DNA from 4 places in the Streptomyces sp. G45 genome. Region 3 is predicted to be linked to each of the others. Evidence: riboswitches for the same ligand, from Rfam matches in the RefSeq annotation. Region 3 holds a riboswitch; each other region holds the start of a gene.

Region 1 (3,802 bases), 2.7 Mb from region 3:
CGCCGTGCACCAGCACGTCCAGGCCCGCCTTCTCCTGGAAGGACACCACCTCCTGGACCTCGGCCCGCACGCGCTCCTCGTAGTCGGCCTGGTCGGTCCGGCCCGCGCGCAGGTCGGCGCGGGCGGCGCGCAGTTCAGCGGTCTGCGGGAAGGACCCGATGGTCGTGGTGGGCAGCAGCGGCAGACCGAGGTGGGCGCGCTGCGCGGCGGCGCGCTCGGCGTACGCGGGTGAGCGGCGGGCGTCGGCCGCGGTGACGGCGGCGGCGCGGGCCCGCACGGCGGAGTCGTACGTGATCGGGGAACGGGCGCGGGAGTCCAGGTCGGCGCGGTTGGCGGCGAGTTCGGCGGCGATCGCGCCGGTGCCCTGGGCGAGGCCCTTGGCGAGGGTGACGACCTCGGCGGTCTTCTGCTGGGCGAAGGCCAGCCAGCGCAGGATCTGCGGCGCGATGTCCCGCTCGGCGGCCGCGTCGAGCGGCACGTGCAGCAGGGAGCAGGAGGCGGCCACGTCGACGCGGTCGGCGAGGCCCAGCAGGGTGCCCAGCGCGGCCAGGGACGCCTCCAGGTCGTTGACCCAGACGTTGCGGCCGTCGACGACGCCCGCGACCAGGCGCTTGCCGGGCAGCCCGCCGACCGCGGCGAGGGCGTCCAGGTTGGCGGCCGCGGGTCCCGTGAAGTCCAGGGCGAGCCCGTCGACGGGGGCCTTGGCCAGGACGGGCAGGGCCTCGCCGAGCCGGTCGAAGTACGAGGCGACCAGCAGCTTCGGCCGGTCCGTGAGGGCGCCCAGGTCACGGTAGGCGCGGGCGGCGGCGTTCAGCTCTCCGGGGGAGCGGTCCTGCACGAGGGCGGGCTCGTCGAGCTGCACCCACTCGGCGCCCGCCGCGCGCAGGTCGGCGAGGACCTCGGCGTACACCGGGAGCAGCCGGTCGAGCAGTGTGAGCGGGTCGAAACCGGCGGGCACGCCCGGTGCGGGCTTGGCGAGCAGCAGGTAGGTGACGGGCCCGACGAGCACGGGCCGGGCCGCGAGGCCGAGCGCGCTCGCCTCACCGAACTCCGCGACCTGCCGGGAGGAGTCGGCCGTGAACACCGTATCCGGTCCCAGTTCCGGCACCAGGTAGTGGTAGTTGGTGTCGAACCACTTCGTCATCTCCAGCGGCGCCACGTCCTGGGTGCCGCGCGCCATGGCGAAGTAGCCGTCGAGCGCGTCGGCCGCGACGGCCTCGCGGTGCCGTTCGGGGATCGCCCCGACCATGACGGTGGTGTCCAGGACGTGGTCGTAGTACGAGAAGTCGCCGCTGGGCACCTCGTGGACACCGGTGTCGGCGAGCCGCTGCCAGGTGGCGCGGCGCAGTCGGGCGGCGGTCGAGCGCAGTGAGTCCGCGGTGACGCGGCCCTTCCAGTAGCCCTCGACGGCCTTCTTCAGTTCCCGGTGCTGTCCCTGACGGGGGTAGCCGTACACGGTGGCCCGTGCTGCCGCGGCTGCGGGCTTGGTGGTCACGGAGATCTCCTTCGCGAGATGAGTCCCTGAGGTCCCGGGGACGGGACGCGGGCGCGAAGGGGTGACGGACCGGGCGGCACGGGAGCGCGTGCCGCCCGGCACGCCCGTCCGCCTGGTATGTACGCCGACCCGCCCACGAGGTCACCGGGATGTCCGCGCGCGAACGGGTCGCGCACGGGCAGGTGGCAGGTCTTCGGACTCGCGGGCACGTCCTCACCCTGTGAGGACACCTACTGGCCGTCGCTTCCCAGACCCCGTACGTCGGATCCAGTGCTTCTGACGGCGGTCGTTCCCGCTCACCGCTGCGGGGCAGTCCCGGATTCCCACCGGGTTCCCTCTTGCGACGCCTCCCGCCTGGCGGACGGGGCGAACCAGCTGCACGGGCCAGCCTAGAGGGTGACGGGGCGGGTGGGACAGGGTGTCCGTGATCTGGATGCGGGGCGGCGCGCGCGGACGCATGGGTATGTGGGCGTGGGTGTGGGTGCAGGGGCGCGCCTGGCGGTGGCGCCGATGCGGGCCTGGCGGGCGGTGCGGGTGCGGGCTTGGACGGCGCGCGGGCCCCGGCCCCAGGTCGGGGCGGCGTGGGCCGGACCGTGGGCTGGACGCACAAGAAAGGCGAGGGGGCCGCTGCCTCCTCGCCACTCTCAACGTATAGCGCACGGGGGGCCTTGCGGCAAGGCCCCCGCCCTGCCGCAGAATGCCTGGCCTACAGCCATGACCTGCGTAAACGGGAGTTCTCATGATCGACGTGGTCGTTGTCGGCGCCGGGCCCACCGGGCTGATGCTGGCCGGTGAGCTGCGTCTCGCGGGAGTGCGCACCGTCGTCCTCGACAAGCTGACCGAGCCGTCCGGGCAGTCCCGCGGGCGTGGCCTGCACGCGCGCAGCGTCGAGATCATGGATCAGCGGGGCCTGCTCGACCGGTTCCGCGCGGCCAGCGAGACGTTCCAGGTCGGAGGCCTCTTCGGCGGCATCATGAAGCCGTGGCCCGCAGGGATGGACACCGCTCACCCGTACGGTCTGGCCACGCCGCAGCCGGTCACCGAGCGGCTGCTGGAGGAGTGGGCGTGCGAACTCGGCGCCGAGATCCGGCGCGGCCACACGGTGGTCGGGCTGAGCCAGGACGAGGACGGCGTGAACCTCGAACTGGCCGACGGCACGAGCCTGCGCGCCCGCTACGCCGTCGGCTGCGACGGCGGGCGCAGCACGGTGCGCAAGCTGCTCGGCGTCGGCTTCCCCGGTGAGCCCGCCAAGGTCGAGACGCTGCTCGGGGACATGGAGGTGACCGAGGCCCCGGAGGCGGTCGCCGCCGTCGTCGAGGAGGTCCGCAGGACCCAGCTGCGGTTCGGCGTCCTTCCCGACGTGGACGGGAACAAGGGCGTGTACCGGATCATCGTGCCCGCCGAGGGTGTGGCGGAGGACCGCGGCGCGGGGCCGACCCTGGAGGAGTTCAAGGCGCGGCTGCGGGCCGTCGCGGGCACCGACTTCGGGGCGCACACGCCGCGTTGGCTGTCCCGGTTCACCGACGCCACGCGGCAGGCCGAGCGCTACCGCGTCGGCCGGGTGCTGCTGGCCGGGGACGCGGCGCACATCCATCCGCCGACCGGCGGCCAGGGGCTCAACCTGGGCGTGCAGGACGCGTTCAACCTGGGCTGGAAGCTGGCCGCCGAGGTCAACGGCCGGGCGCCGGAGGGCCTTCTCGACAGCTACCACGCGGAGCGGCACCCGGTGGGGGCCCGCGTCCTCGACAACACCCGCGCGCAGATGGCCCTGCTGGGCACCGACCCGGGTGCGACGGCGCTGCGGGAGCTGTTCTCGACGCTGATGGACTTCGAGGAGGTGAACCGGTACGTGACCGGCATCATCACGGCGATCGGGGTCCGCTATGACCTGGGCGGGAGCGGTGACCCGGGTGAGGGCGGTGACCTGGGCGAGGGCGGTGACCTGACCGAGGGTCACGGCGTGGACGAGGGGCACGAGCTGCTGGGCCGCCGGATGAAGGACGTACGGCTCAAGCGGGGCCGCCTGTACGAGCTGATGCGCGGCGGCCGCGGCATCCTTCTCGACCAGACCGGGCACCTGTCGGTGGCGGGCTGGTCGGACCGGGTCGACCACGTCGTGGACGTCAGCGACGAAGTGACCGCGCCCGCGGTGCTGCTGCGGCCGGACGGGCATGTGGCGTGGGTGGGGACGGGGCGGCGAGAGCCGCGGGGTTCGCAGGAGCCGGGGCTGGGGGCGCGGGATCAGCAGGGACTGGTCGCGGCGTTGGCGCGGTGGTTCGGCGAGCCTGCCGACGGCTGAGCGTCCCG
Region 2 (3,802 bases), 920 kb from region 3:
GCATGGCGGCGACCCCGGAGAGGACCACGCGGTCCGCGGTCGCGCCGAGGGCCCGGCTGAGCAGCAGCACGAACGCGAAGGCGCCGATGGCCCCGGCGAACGCCCCGGTGGACAGCGTGAGCACGCCCCCGCCGACGCCGAGGACCACCACGGCGACGGCGCCCGTGGACGCCCCGGAGGAGACGCCGAGGACGAAGGGGTCCGCGAGCGGGTTGCGCAGCAGGGACTGGAGCACGGCGCCGCACACCGCGAGGCCCGCCCCGCACACGCCCGCGAGGAGGGTGCGCGGCATGCGCAGGTTCCAGACGATCCCGTCGCGCAGCGGGGTGAGTTCGGGCTCGCCCCAGCCGAGGTGCGCGGCCACCGCCGACCACACGTCCGGCACGGAGATGTCCGCCGGGCCGATGGTGACGGAGACGGCCACGGACAGCAGCAGGGCGGCGAGCCCCACGGCGCCCAGCAGGGTGGCGCGCGCGGCGGCGCTCACCGCGCGGGGCCGGACGTCCGCCGCGCTCACCGCGCCAGGCCGAACGTCCGCAGGCCCGCCGCGACCTGCTCGATGCCGTCGACCGTGCGGATCGTCGGGTTCAGGGCCTGGCCGCTGAGCAGCACGTACCGCTTCTTCTTCACGGCGGTGAGGTTCCTGGTGACGGGGTGGGACTCCAGGAACGCGATCTTCGCGCGGGCGCTCTCCGCCGACTGCGCCTTGCGCGTGAGGTCGCCGATGACCAGGACGTCCGGGTCGCGGTCGGCGACGGTCTCCCAGTTGACCTGGGGCCATTCGGCGCGGGTGTCGGCGAAGGCGTTGCGCAGGCCGAGGGTGCGGGTGATGACGCCGGGCGCGCCGCAGCAGCCCGCGATGTACGGGGCCTTGGAGTCGGAGAACCAGTACGCGACGGACGTCCGGGACCCCTTCGGTGCCTTCGCCGTGCGGGCGGCCTTCGCCGTGCGGGCGGCCTTCGCGGTGCGCGCCTTGAGGTCCGCGATCAGGCGTTCGCCGCGCTCCTCGACGTCGAAGATCCGGGCGAGGTCGCGGATCTCGCCGTAGACGGTGTCCATGGTGAGGGTCCGCACGCGCTTGCCGTCGCCGTCGCCGCTGTTGTCCTTGCCCGCGCAGTCGGTGGGCGAGACGTAGACGGGCACGCCGAGCCCGGTGAACTTGGCGCGGTCGGCGACGCCGCCCTTGCCGACGGTGTACAGGAACGACGCGCTGACGAAGTCCGGCTCCTTGGAGAGGACCTTCTCCAGGGAGGGGTAGCGGTCGGCGAGGCGCTCGACCTTGGCGTTGGCCGCCTTCAGGTCGGGGCGGACCGGGTCGGTCCAGGTGCCGGTCCCGGCCATGCGGTCGGCGAGGCCGAGGGAGAGCAGGATCTCGCTGGAGCCCTGGTCGAGGGAGACGGCCCGCCGGGGCGGCGCGTCGACGCGGACCTTCGCGCCGCAGGCGGTGACGGTCACCGGGAAGCCGTCGGCCCCGGCCCGGTCGTCGTGGCGGGCGGCGGGGCCGCCGCAGGCCGTGAGGAGGACGAGCCCCGCGGCGAGCAGGGCGGTACGGCGCACGCGCCGCGCGGGGCGGTGAACGGCGGCGACGGCGACGGCGACGGCGGGCGGGACAACGTGGGGCACAGGACTTCCCGGGTCTCATGGCTCATGCGCGGAGCCTGGTCTGCGAAACCCCGCCGCCCGGCGCCCGGGCGGCGGTGCCAGCAGGTCTTCGGACTCGAGTTCGTCCGGACGGGGCCGCCTTCCCGGGCGTCCGCACGCCCAGTGGCCGCTGGCCCCGCCCGTCCCCCTCACCGCTGCGCGTCAGTTCCGGATTCCCACCGGATTCCCTGGCCCGGGTGCGGGCGCGACTGGCGTGCGCAAGCTATCACCCCGCCCCGGCGGGCAGGGCCGTCGCCCCTGGCCGTCACCCCTGGTCGGGGCGGGGCTCACCGCGGTAGGTCCCGAAGGACCACTTGTTGCCCTCGGGGTCGGCGATGGTGAACTCGCGGCTGCCATAGGGCTGGTCGGCGAGCGGCCGCAGCACCTTCGCGCCCGCCGCCGTGACCCGCCGGTACAGGTCGTCGACGCGGTCCGTGACGACGTACGCCCCGAACGTGCCGGGGTCCAGGCAGTACGCGGAGGACGCGGGGTCGTGGTCGCCGAGCATGATGCCGCCGCCCTCGGGCCAGTCGAGCTGGGCGTGGGCGACGCGGCCGCCGTCCTCGTGGACGGCGGTGCGCAGGAAGCCGACGGTGGAGACGAGGAAGTCGATCAGGGCGGGGGCGTCGTGGGCCTGGAGGGAGGGCCAGACGTCGGGGGCGCGCAGGTTCCGGCCGTCGGCGGGTGTGCCGGAGTGCGCACCGCTCTGGTGCGTTTCATCAGCTTTGGTGGCGTTTGCGGCGTTGATGTCGTTCATGGGGTCAGTCTTCGCCGTCGCGGTGTCCCCCGGCTTGGATATTCCGGCACTCTTCGGCGAGCCAGGCGCTGGGGCTGAGGCCGGTGTACTGGCGGAAGTCCCGTACGAGGTGGGAGTGGTCGTAGTAGCCGCTGTCGGCGGCGACGCGCGCGAGGTCCAGGGGCGCGCCCGCGGCGAAGGCGCGGGCCGCGCGGCCCTTCGCGTGCTGGAAGCGCATGAGGCGGGCGGCCTGCTTGGGGGTGACGCCGGTCTCGGCGCGGAACAGCGCGGTCAGGCGGCGCTCGCTGAGCGCCACGTGCGCGGCGAGGCCGGGCAGCGTGCCCGCGCCGCGGCGCCGGGCGAGCCAGGCCCAGGCCTCGGCGACCTCCGGCCGCACCGCGCCGGACCCGTCGGCCGCGCGGCGGGCCAGGTAGGCGTTCAGGCGGGCGAACCGCTCGCCCCAGGTGTCGGCCGCGCACAGTTGCTCCCGTACGTCGGCGGCGGCCCGCCCGAGGACGTCCGTGCCGTCGGTGACGAGCCGCCCGGTCAGTTCGGCGGCGGGCAGGCCGAGGAGGGCGCGGGCGGCGAGCGGGTGCAGGGCGAGCTGGATGCCCGCCTCGTGCTCGGGCCGCACCACGTACGCGGGGCTCTGGTGCAGGCCGCCCACGACGATCTCGGTGCGGGCGGCGCCGGGCCCGGCGGCCTGGTCGGGGGTGGCGCCGGTGACGACGGGCCCGTCGAGCGAGAAGATCAGCGTCAGGTACGGGGACGGCAGGCCCCGGTGCAGGCCCGGGGTCTGGCCCCGGCTCCGGTAGCCCACGGCGGAGACGACCCCGCCGCCGTACGGGGGCGGGGTGGCGCGGACGAACTCGCTGGTGGCGGGGCCCATGGGTCCATTGTGGCCGCGTGCCCGGCCCGTGCGCGCCCCTCCGCCGCCCGTGCCCCCGCGTCCGTGCGTCCGTGCGTCAGCCGTGCTGGAGGCGGCGGAAGGCGGCCCGGGTCGCCTCCCGGTCGGCGCCGTCCGCGAGGAGCGCGTACAGCAGCAGCCGGGCCTTGGGGGCGTCGAGGGGGCCCGCGGAGAGCAGGCCGCGGGAGAGCAGGTCGGCCTCGGAGCCGGGGCCGCGGTAGGTCTCGCTGAGCAGCGGGCCCGCGCCGGTGCGGGAGGCCAGGACGACGGGGATGCGGTCGGCGAGCTTGGCGAGCGGCTCGACCAGCCACTTCGGCGCGTGTCCGGCGCCGAACGCGGCGACGACCAGGCCGTCGAAGCGGTCGTCGACGGCGTCGAGCAGTTCGCCGCCGTCGCCGATGCTGAGGGTGACCAGCGCGACGCGGGCGGGCTCGCGCAGCCGCAACGGGCGCTCCACCGTGGGCCCCTGGGGTCTGAGCAGGATGCGCGGGACGCCCTCCACGACCCGGCCGAGGGGG
Region 3 (3,802 bases):
CGCGCGGTAGGCGTTGCCGTCGGCGGCGCCGCCCTTGGAGAACTGGCCGCAGTCGCGGTGCGGGATGTTGTACAGGACGAGGACGGCGTCCCGGTCGGCCTTCTCGGCGGCCTGGGTGAAGCCGCGCGCCTCGTCCTCGGGGCGCTCCGGGCCGATCCACTCGGCGACGGGCTGCTCGGCGATCTTCCGGATCTGCCGCGCCTCGTCCTTCTTGCCGTCCTTCTCGTACGCGGCGACCTGCCGCGCCGCGTTCCCGTCGGGGTTGACCCAGAACGGCGCCTCGTCCTTCGGGCGCTGCTGCACCGGGCGCGTCGCGCCGTCCCCCTCGCCCTCGCCGTCACCGCCGTCGGACGAGCACCCCGAGAGGGCGGAGAGCAGCAGGGCCGCGCCCGCCAGGAGCGCCGGAGCCGCCGTCCCCGGGCCGCGATCCCCCGTACGCGACCTGTGTTGTTGCGGTACATCCACTCCCCCTTGGGCGCACGGTTCAGTGGTCAATCCTGACATAACACAGTGCGCCCCACGAGGGCGGACGGATGCGCGAAGGCACCTGTTGGAGAGCTGTTACAGCGTCCGGAAGCGGGGTAGGCGAGCTGCCGTGGGGGGCGGTGGAGAAGGGAACGCCCATGCCCGACCGCGCCTCACAGCTCCAGCTGGCCCGGGCCCTCGTCGAGGCCGTCGACACGGTCAGCGACGACTTCGACGCGGGGCGGCACCTGGGCCGCGTGAGCCAGCACTGCGCCGAACTCCTCGACGCCCTCGCCGCGGGGGTGATGTACGCGGACCCGGACGCGGCGGACGGCGGGGCGCGCCTGGCGGTGAGCCGCCGCGGGGGCGAGCTGGCGCGGGAGCTGCTCGAGGCGCAGCGGCGCGGCGGGCCCTGCGTCGAGGCGTACGGCAGCGGCCGGGCGGTGCCGCCGGTGCGGCTCGGCTCCGGCGACGCGCTGGTGCGCTGGCCCGCCTTCACGGCGCGGGCCCGCGCGCGGGGCGTGGCCTGCACGTTCGCGGTGCCGCTGCGGGAGCGCGACGACGTGTTCGGCGCCCTGAACGTGTTCGTCCCGCGGGCCGACCCCGCGGGGGCGCGCGGGGGCGCGGGCGACGGCGGAGTGGAACTCGCCCGGGCGCTCGCCGAGGCCGCCGCGGTCGGGCTGCGCAACCACCGTACGTACGCCTCGTACCGGGTGCTGGCGCAGCAGCTCCAGTCGGCCCTGACCAGCCGCATCCGCATCGAGCAGGCCAAGGGCATCCTCGCCGAGCGCTGGGGGTCGGGGCTCGACGGCGCGTTCGACACGCTGCGGCGGTACGCGCGCCGCGAGCGCCTGGTGATGGACGCGGTCGCCCAGGCGGTGATCGAGGGGACGCTCGACGACGCGGTGCTGCGGGGCGACGGGGCCCGCGCGGACGGGGTGGCCCGCACGGACGGGGTCGCCCGCGCGAGCGGGGACGGCACCCGCCCCGGCCGGGACGGTGCGGGCGGCCCGGGTGCTGGCGTCAAACGCCCCTAGGCCGCGGTCGCCTTCCGCTCTAGAGTCAGCTACACGGCCCAAGCCCCCGGCCTGAGTTGACCGAGGACCGCGCCCCGCGTCGGGGAGCGGACCACCAAGGCCTCCCGCGCCGACGCCGGGTTCCTCCCGCAGCTCGTGCGCGCGCGGTCGAGGACCAGCCCGGTCGGCGGCTCCAGGGGGAGCGGGTCGTTGACCGGGCCAGGTGCGTCCCGGCCCACCGCACACGTTCCGGGCGCCACACGCGCGCGGGCGCGCGCGCCCGCTCCGGGCGCCTGTGCGCCGCCGCCCGGCTCACTTGACCTGGTTGACAGTGTCCATGACCACCTGGGACTCTCCCGGCGACAAGTCCATACATCGAGGCGACGGTTGCCAGGAACCCGGTGCGACTCCGGGACGGTCCCGCCACTGTGACCCCGGGCGCGTGCTGTCGGCGCGCGGGGAAGTCAGGAACTGACCCGTCGTCCTCCTGCCATGGGGCGTGGAAACCCCAGAAGGAGAGTGACGGCATGTCCGCTTCCGCCGCGCACACCGCACCACAGTCCGAGCACGCCGCCGTACAGTCCGCGACCATCCAGACCCGCGACTGGCTGATCGCGGCGGCCGCCGCGATCGTGGCGCTGATCGCGCTGTACGCCGTCTTCATGGACAACGGCTCGCTGGTCTCGGCGACCGGCGACTACCTGCACGAGTTCGCGCACGACGGACGGCACCTCTTCGGTGCCCCCTGCCACTGATCGGGGCCGCGCGCGCCATGACGTCGTCCCCTGACTCCCCGAACTCCCTCACCGCTCCCCGGACTTCACCCACCGGCCCCCCTGACTCCGCGTCCGCCCCGGTCACGGCCTCGCCCGTGCTGTCGTTGCTCGGCCGCGGCCTCGCGGCCGGGGGCCTCGGCGGGCTCGCCGCCGGTCTGTTCTCGCTGCTGCTCGCCGAGCCCCTGATGGACAGGGCGATCCGCGCGGAGGAGGCCCGCTCCCACGAGCACGAGCCCGCGGGCGGCGCGGTGCAGCACCACGAGGAGCTGTTCTCGCGCTCGACCCAGCACGCGGGCCTGGTCATCGCCCTGGTCGTCGCGGGCCTCGCGATCGGCGTGCTGTTCGCCGTCGCATACGCCGTCGTGCACCGGCGCGACCCGCGCGCGCACCCCTGGCCGAGGGCGCTCGCTTGCTGCGCGGCGGCGTTCTGCGCCGTGTCCCTGTTCCCGGCGCTGCGCTATCCGGCGAACCCGCCGGGCGTCGGCGACTCCGGCACGGTCGGCGACCGGCAGGAGATGTGGCTGGGCGCGGTCGCCGTGAGCGTGCTCGGCATGTTCCTGGTGTGGCAGGTGTACGTGCGCCTGGCGCACCGCCCGCTGCCGGTGCGCCAGGGCGCGGCGGCCGTGACGGCAGTGGCGGTCCTCGCGCTGCTGTGGGCGCTGCCGGACAACCCGGACCCGGTGCCGGTCAGCCCGACGCTGCTGTGGGACTTCCGGATGCTGTCCCTGGCGTCGCACGTGCTGCTGTGGGCGGTGTTCGCGGCGGTCTTCGGCGGCCTGGGGCTGCGCGCGCTGCGCGGCACCCGGAGTGCCGCCGAGGGCTAGCGGTCCACCCCGGTGAGGTAGGCGGAGACGACGACGTTCGCCGAGTAGGTGCGGCTGGCCCGGTCGAAGGTGCCGCCGCAGGTGATCAGGCGCAGCTCGGCCCGTCCTGCCTCCCGGGGCCCGTAGGCCCGCCGCGCGTCGAAGTCGTTCCCGCCGAGCACCTGGACGTCGTCCACGGTGAACTCGGCGAGGGAGCCGTCGTCGCGGGTCACGCGGATCTTCTCGCCGGGGCGCACCGCGCTCAGGTGGTAGAAGACCGCGGGCCGGGTCTCGGTGTCCACGTGCCCGACGAGCAGGGCGGGCCCGGCGGCACCGGGCCGCACGCCGCCTCCGTACCAGCCGACGACGCCGGGCTGCGCGTACGGCGGCGGGTCGATCGCGCCGCGCGGGTCGAGGCCGCGGGCCACGACCGGGGCGCGTACGCCGAGGGACGGCACGTCGACGCGCTGCGGGCGCGCGGGGTCCAGGGGGTCGTGGGCGCGCGGCAGGTCGACCCCGGCGGGGCGGCCCACGGCGGCGACGTCACCGGTCGTCGGATCGGAGAGCCCGCCGCGTACGTCGGTGATCTCGTTGCCCCACAGCCACAGGCCCACCAGGAGCACCGCCCAGGCCGTCCCCATGACGAGACGGCTCGTGCCGTGCGGGGGGCCGCCGTCGGGCTCCGGCCCGGTCATGGCGGCGGCTCACTCGGGGCGGCGCCGACGGACGCTGCGCAGCGCCA
Region 4 (3,802 bases), 2.5 Mb from region 3:
GATCGCGGCCGGGGTGAAGGTCGACAACGGCCAGTTGGCGATCCCGCAGCTGTTCGAGGACATGTTCCCCGACTGGTTCACGGGCGTCGCGTTCGCGGCGATCGGCATCGGCGCGCTGGTGCCCGCGGCCATCATGTCCATCGCGGCCGCGAACCTGTTCACGCGCAACATCTACAAGGACTTCCTGAGGCCGGACGCGACGCCCGAGCAGGAGACGAAGGTCTCCAAGCTGGTGTCGCTCCTGGTGAAGGTCGGCGCGCTCGTCTTCGTCCTCGGCATGGACAAGACGGTGGCGATCAACTTCCAGCTCCTGGGCGGCATCTGGATCCTCCAGACCATGCCCGCGCTGGTCGGCGGCCTGTTCACACGGTGGTTCCACCGCTGGGCGCTGCTCGCCGGGTGGGCGGTCGGCATGGTGTACGGGACGGTCGCGGCGTACGGCGTCGCCTCGCCGACGCAGAAGCACTTCGGCGGCTCCGCCAAGGAGATCCCCGGCATCGGCGAGATCGGCTACATCGGTCTGACGGCGTTCGTCCTCAACGTGGTGGTGACCGTCGTCCTCACCGTCGTCCTGAGGGCCCTCAAGGCCCCCGAGGGCGTCGACGAGACGTCTCCCGAGGACTACACGGCGGACGCCGGGGACGCGGGCGTCCGGGCCGAGCTGCCGAAGGTGGGCGCCGGGCACTGATCCGCGCCCTACGCGAGGATGGCCCCATGAGACGACGTCTGCTGCCGCCCGTGTGCCTGCTGCTCGCCCTGACGGGGTGCGGTACGGAGGACTCCGGTGCGGGATCCGCCCCGGACCGCGCCGAGTTGGAGGCGCGGGCCCGGGCGGCGCAGACCGTCGTCGAGCACGTGTACGTGACCGAGGCCGACGGGTACACGGCGGCGACCCAGTCCGCGGGCGTGCTCGGCGCCGACGGCTTCCAGGTCACGTACGTGCACAAGCGCGGCGGCGGGCGGATCGCCCTGCGCGTCGACCGCGGCACCGTCGACGACGCGAACTGCCGCACCGTCCCGCCTGCGGCCAGCAGGTGCGAGAAGGACGGTCCGGGCTGGTACCGCGTGACCGGCCAGGCGCACGAATACGCCCGCTCCGAGAACGGGCTGCGCGTCCAGGTCTCCGCCGACCGCGGGGCCGTCGGCCGGGACGTGCTGCGCGCCGCCGCCGAGCGCGCCCACCGCGCCGACGACCGCGAACTCGACGCGATCCTGCCGAGGCCCGCGGACCCCATGGGCCTGCCCACGGACGGCGGCGACACGGGCACGCCCGCCACGCCCCGCACACCCAGCACACCCACCGCCCCCGTGGAGCGCGGCGACCTGCCGGAGTTCGGCGACCAGGCGCCGACGGACCCACCGCACGTCGGCGGCTGAGGAAGCGGGAAAACGGGGCCCGCCACCGCCGCCCTCGGGCACACTGCCGCGCATGGACATCACCATCAGACGGGTGCGGCCGGACGAGTACGCGGCGCTGGGCACCCTCACGGCCGAGGTCTACGCGGACGCCGGTCTGCTGGCCTTCGACGAGGCCGACGGGTACCGGGAGCAGCTGCGGGACGTGGCCGGGCGGGACGCCGCCGCCGAGGTCCTGGTGGCCGTCGAGGGCGAGCGGCTGCTCGGCGGCGTGACGTACGTGCCGTCGGCGGGCGGGCCGCTCGCCGAGATCTGCCGGGACGGCGAGGCCGAGATCCGCATGCTGGCCGTCGGCCGCGAGGCGCGCGGCCGGGGCGCGGGCGAAGCCCTCGTACGCGACTGCGCCCGCCGAGCCCGCGCCGCCGGGCGCACGGCGCTGGTGCTGTCCACCCAGCCCGCGATGGGCGCGGCGCAGCGGCTGTACGTGCGCCTGGGCTTCGTCCGCGCCCCGCGCCGGGACTGGGAGCCGCTGCCCGGCCTTCCGCTGCTCGCCTACGCGTTGCCGCTGTAGACCGCCGTAGGCCGCCGTAGGCCCCTGTAGACCCCCGTAGGCCCCTGTAGACCGCTGTGAACGGCGGTGCGGCCGGGGCCGTGTGCCGCCGCGCCCGCCGCCGTGCGGACCGCCGCGCGCACCCCCGCGGTTGACGCCCGACGGCACCTTCCGGTGAGGTCTGCGTCACCCTCCGACACAACATCTAGGGGCGCTTCCAGAAGCCAGCACAAGATGTATGCTCGTGCTCGCTGTCGCCGCAGGGGAATCCGGTGCAAGTCCGGAACTGTCCCGCAACGGTGTACGTGTGCGCTTTTGCGTACCCATCAGTCCGAGGACCTGCCGACAGCGCGCCCGTACCGCCCGGTCCGGGCGCCAGATGTCCGGGCCTCGTGGAGTGGGCTGAAGGACGCGCAGTACGCCACCGCCGCGCGCGGTCGCGCCCGCGTGCCCTCGTCCCGCCGCCAGGCCCCGAGCCGAGCGAGGGAGAGCACCACGTGACCATCGCGCCCGCCGAGCCCGCGTCAGCGCAGGCCGCAGCCGGTAACGAGACCGCCGAGCGGTCCGCGCCGACCACCGACGGTCCCGGTACCGCGCTGTTGCGCACCCTGACCGACCTCACCGCCGACCTCCCCGACGCCGACCCCGGCCGGGTCGCCGCCGCCGCGCTGCGCGGCCGCTCGGCGAAGGCCGACGAGGCGGAGCTGAGGGAACTCGCCACCGAGGCCGCCGCCGGGCTCATCTCCGAGGACCCCGCGTACTCCCGGCTCGCCGCCCGCCTGCTGACCATCGGCATCCGCGAGGAGGCCGCGTCGCAGGGCGTGACGTCGTTCTCCGAGTCGGTCGCGGTGGGGCACCGCGAGGGCCTGATCGCCGACCGCACCGCCGCGTTCGCCGCCCGGCACGCCGCCCGCCTCGACGGGCTCGTGGAGGCCGCCCTCGCCGACGGCGCCGACCGCCGCTTCGGCTACTTCGGCCTGCGCACCCTGCACAGCCGCTATCTGCTGCGGCACCCGATCACCCGCAAGGTCATCGAGACGCCGCAGCACTTCATGCTGCGCGTGGCCGCCGGGCTCGCCGAGGACGACAGCGAGCGCGCGCTCGACGAGGTCGCCGCGCTGTACGGCCTGATGAGCCGCCTGGACTACCTGCCGTCCTCGCCGACGCTCTTCAACTCCGGCACCCGGCACCCGCAGATGTCCAGCTGCTACCTGCTCGACTCGCCGCTTGACGAGCTGGACTCCATCTACGACCGCTACCACCAGGTGGCGCGCCTGTCGAAGCACGCGGGCGGCATCGGCCTGTCGTACTCCCGCATCCGCTCGCGCGGCTCGCTGATCCGCGGCACCAACGGGCACTCCAACGGCATCGTGCCGTTCCTGAAGACCCTCGACGCGTCGGTGGCGGCGGTCAACCAGGGCGGCCGCCGCAAGGGCGCCGCCGCGGTCTACCTGGAGACCTGGCACTCCGACATCGAGGAGTTCCTGGAGCTGCGCGACAACACGGGCGAGGACGCCCGGCGCACCCACAACCTGAACCTGGCGCACTGGATCCCCGACGAGTTCATGCGCCGCGTCGCCGCCGACCAGGAGTGGTCGCTGTTCTCGCCCTCCGACGTGCCCGACCTTGTCGACCTGTGGGGCGAGGAGTTCGACGCGGCGTACAAGAAGGCGGAGGCGGCCGGTCTCGCGCAGAAGACCATGCCCGCGCGCGAGCTGTACGGCCGGATGATGCGCGCCCTCGCGCAGACCGGCAACGGCTGGATGACCTTCAAGGACACCTCCAACCGGACGGCCAACCAGACCGCCGAGCCCGGCCACACCGTGCACTCCTCCAACCTGTGCACGGAGATCCTGGAGGTCACCGACGACGGCGAGACGGCCGTCTGCAACCTCG

Evidence for each region. A riboswitch is a leader RNA that binds a small molecule or an ion and turns the genes downstream of it on or off. The one in region 3 is predicted to bind cobalamin.
Region 1: it holds a riboswitch for cobalamin, as region 3 does, so the genes downstream of both, metE (5-methyltetrahydropteroyltriglutamate--homocysteine S-methyltransferase) here and ACOBQU_RS24300 (CbtB domain-containing protein) in region 3, are expected to answer to the same signal.
Region 2: it holds a riboswitch for cobalamin, as region 3 does, so the genes downstream of both, ACOBQU_RS28170 (ABC transporter substrate-binding protein) here and ACOBQU_RS24300 (CbtB domain-containing protein) in region 3, are expected to answer to the same signal.
Region 4: it holds a riboswitch for cobalamin, as region 3 does, so the genes downstream of both, ACOBQU_RS12950 (ribonucleoside-diphosphate reductase subunit alpha) here and ACOBQU_RS24300 (CbtB domain-containing protein) in region 3, are expected to answer to the same signal.

The regions. Positions count from the first base shown of each region.
Region 1 covers NZ_JBMUZU010000001.1:8,497,494-8,501,295, forward strand. The annotation lists gene metE (5-methyltetrahydropteroyltriglutamate--homocysteine S-methyltransferase) at 1-1,495, opposite strand, end outside; cobalamin riboswitch at 1,663-1,886, opposite strand; gene ACOBQU_RS36335 (FAD-dependent monooxygenase) at 2,235-3,794, shown strand.
Region 2 covers NZ_JBMUZU010000001.1:6,672,070-6,675,871, reverse strand. The annotation lists gene ACOBQU_RS28175 (FecCD family ABC transporter permease) at 1-517, opposite strand, end outside; gene ACOBQU_RS28170 (ABC transporter substrate-binding protein) at 514-1,557, opposite strand; cobalamin riboswitch at 1,706-1,831, opposite strand; gene ACOBQU_RS28165 (VOC family protein) at 1,907-2,398, opposite strand; gene ACOBQU_RS28160 (helix-turn-helix domain-containing protein) at 2,403-3,266, opposite strand; gene ACOBQU_RS28155 (asparaginase) at 3,343-3,802, opposite strand, start outside.
Region 3 covers NZ_JBMUZU010000001.1:5,756,760-5,760,561, reverse strand. The annotation lists gene ACOBQU_RS24310 (glycoside hydrolase family 6 protein) at 1-465, opposite strand, end outside; gene ACOBQU_RS24305 (ANTAR domain-containing protein) at 624-1,502, shown strand; cobalamin riboswitch at 1,829-1,975, shown strand; gene ACOBQU_RS24300 (CbtB domain-containing protein) at 2,009-2,236, shown strand; gene ACOBQU_RS24295 (CbtA family protein) at 2,353-3,081, shown strand; gene ACOBQU_RS24290 (class F sortase) at 3,078-3,755, opposite strand; gene ACOBQU_RS24285 (hypothetical protein) at 3,765-3,802, opposite strand, start outside.
Region 4 covers NZ_JBMUZU010000001.1:3,232,248-3,236,049, forward strand. The annotation lists gene mctP (monocarboxylate uptake permease MctP) at 1-688, shown strand, start outside; gene ACOBQU_RS12940 (hypothetical protein) at 715-1,377, shown strand; gene ACOBQU_RS12945 (GNAT family N-acetyltransferase) at 1,430-1,927, shown strand; cobalamin riboswitch at 2,145-2,267, shown strand; gene ACOBQU_RS12950 (ribonucleoside-diphosphate reductase subunit alpha) at 2,404-3,802, shown strand, end outside.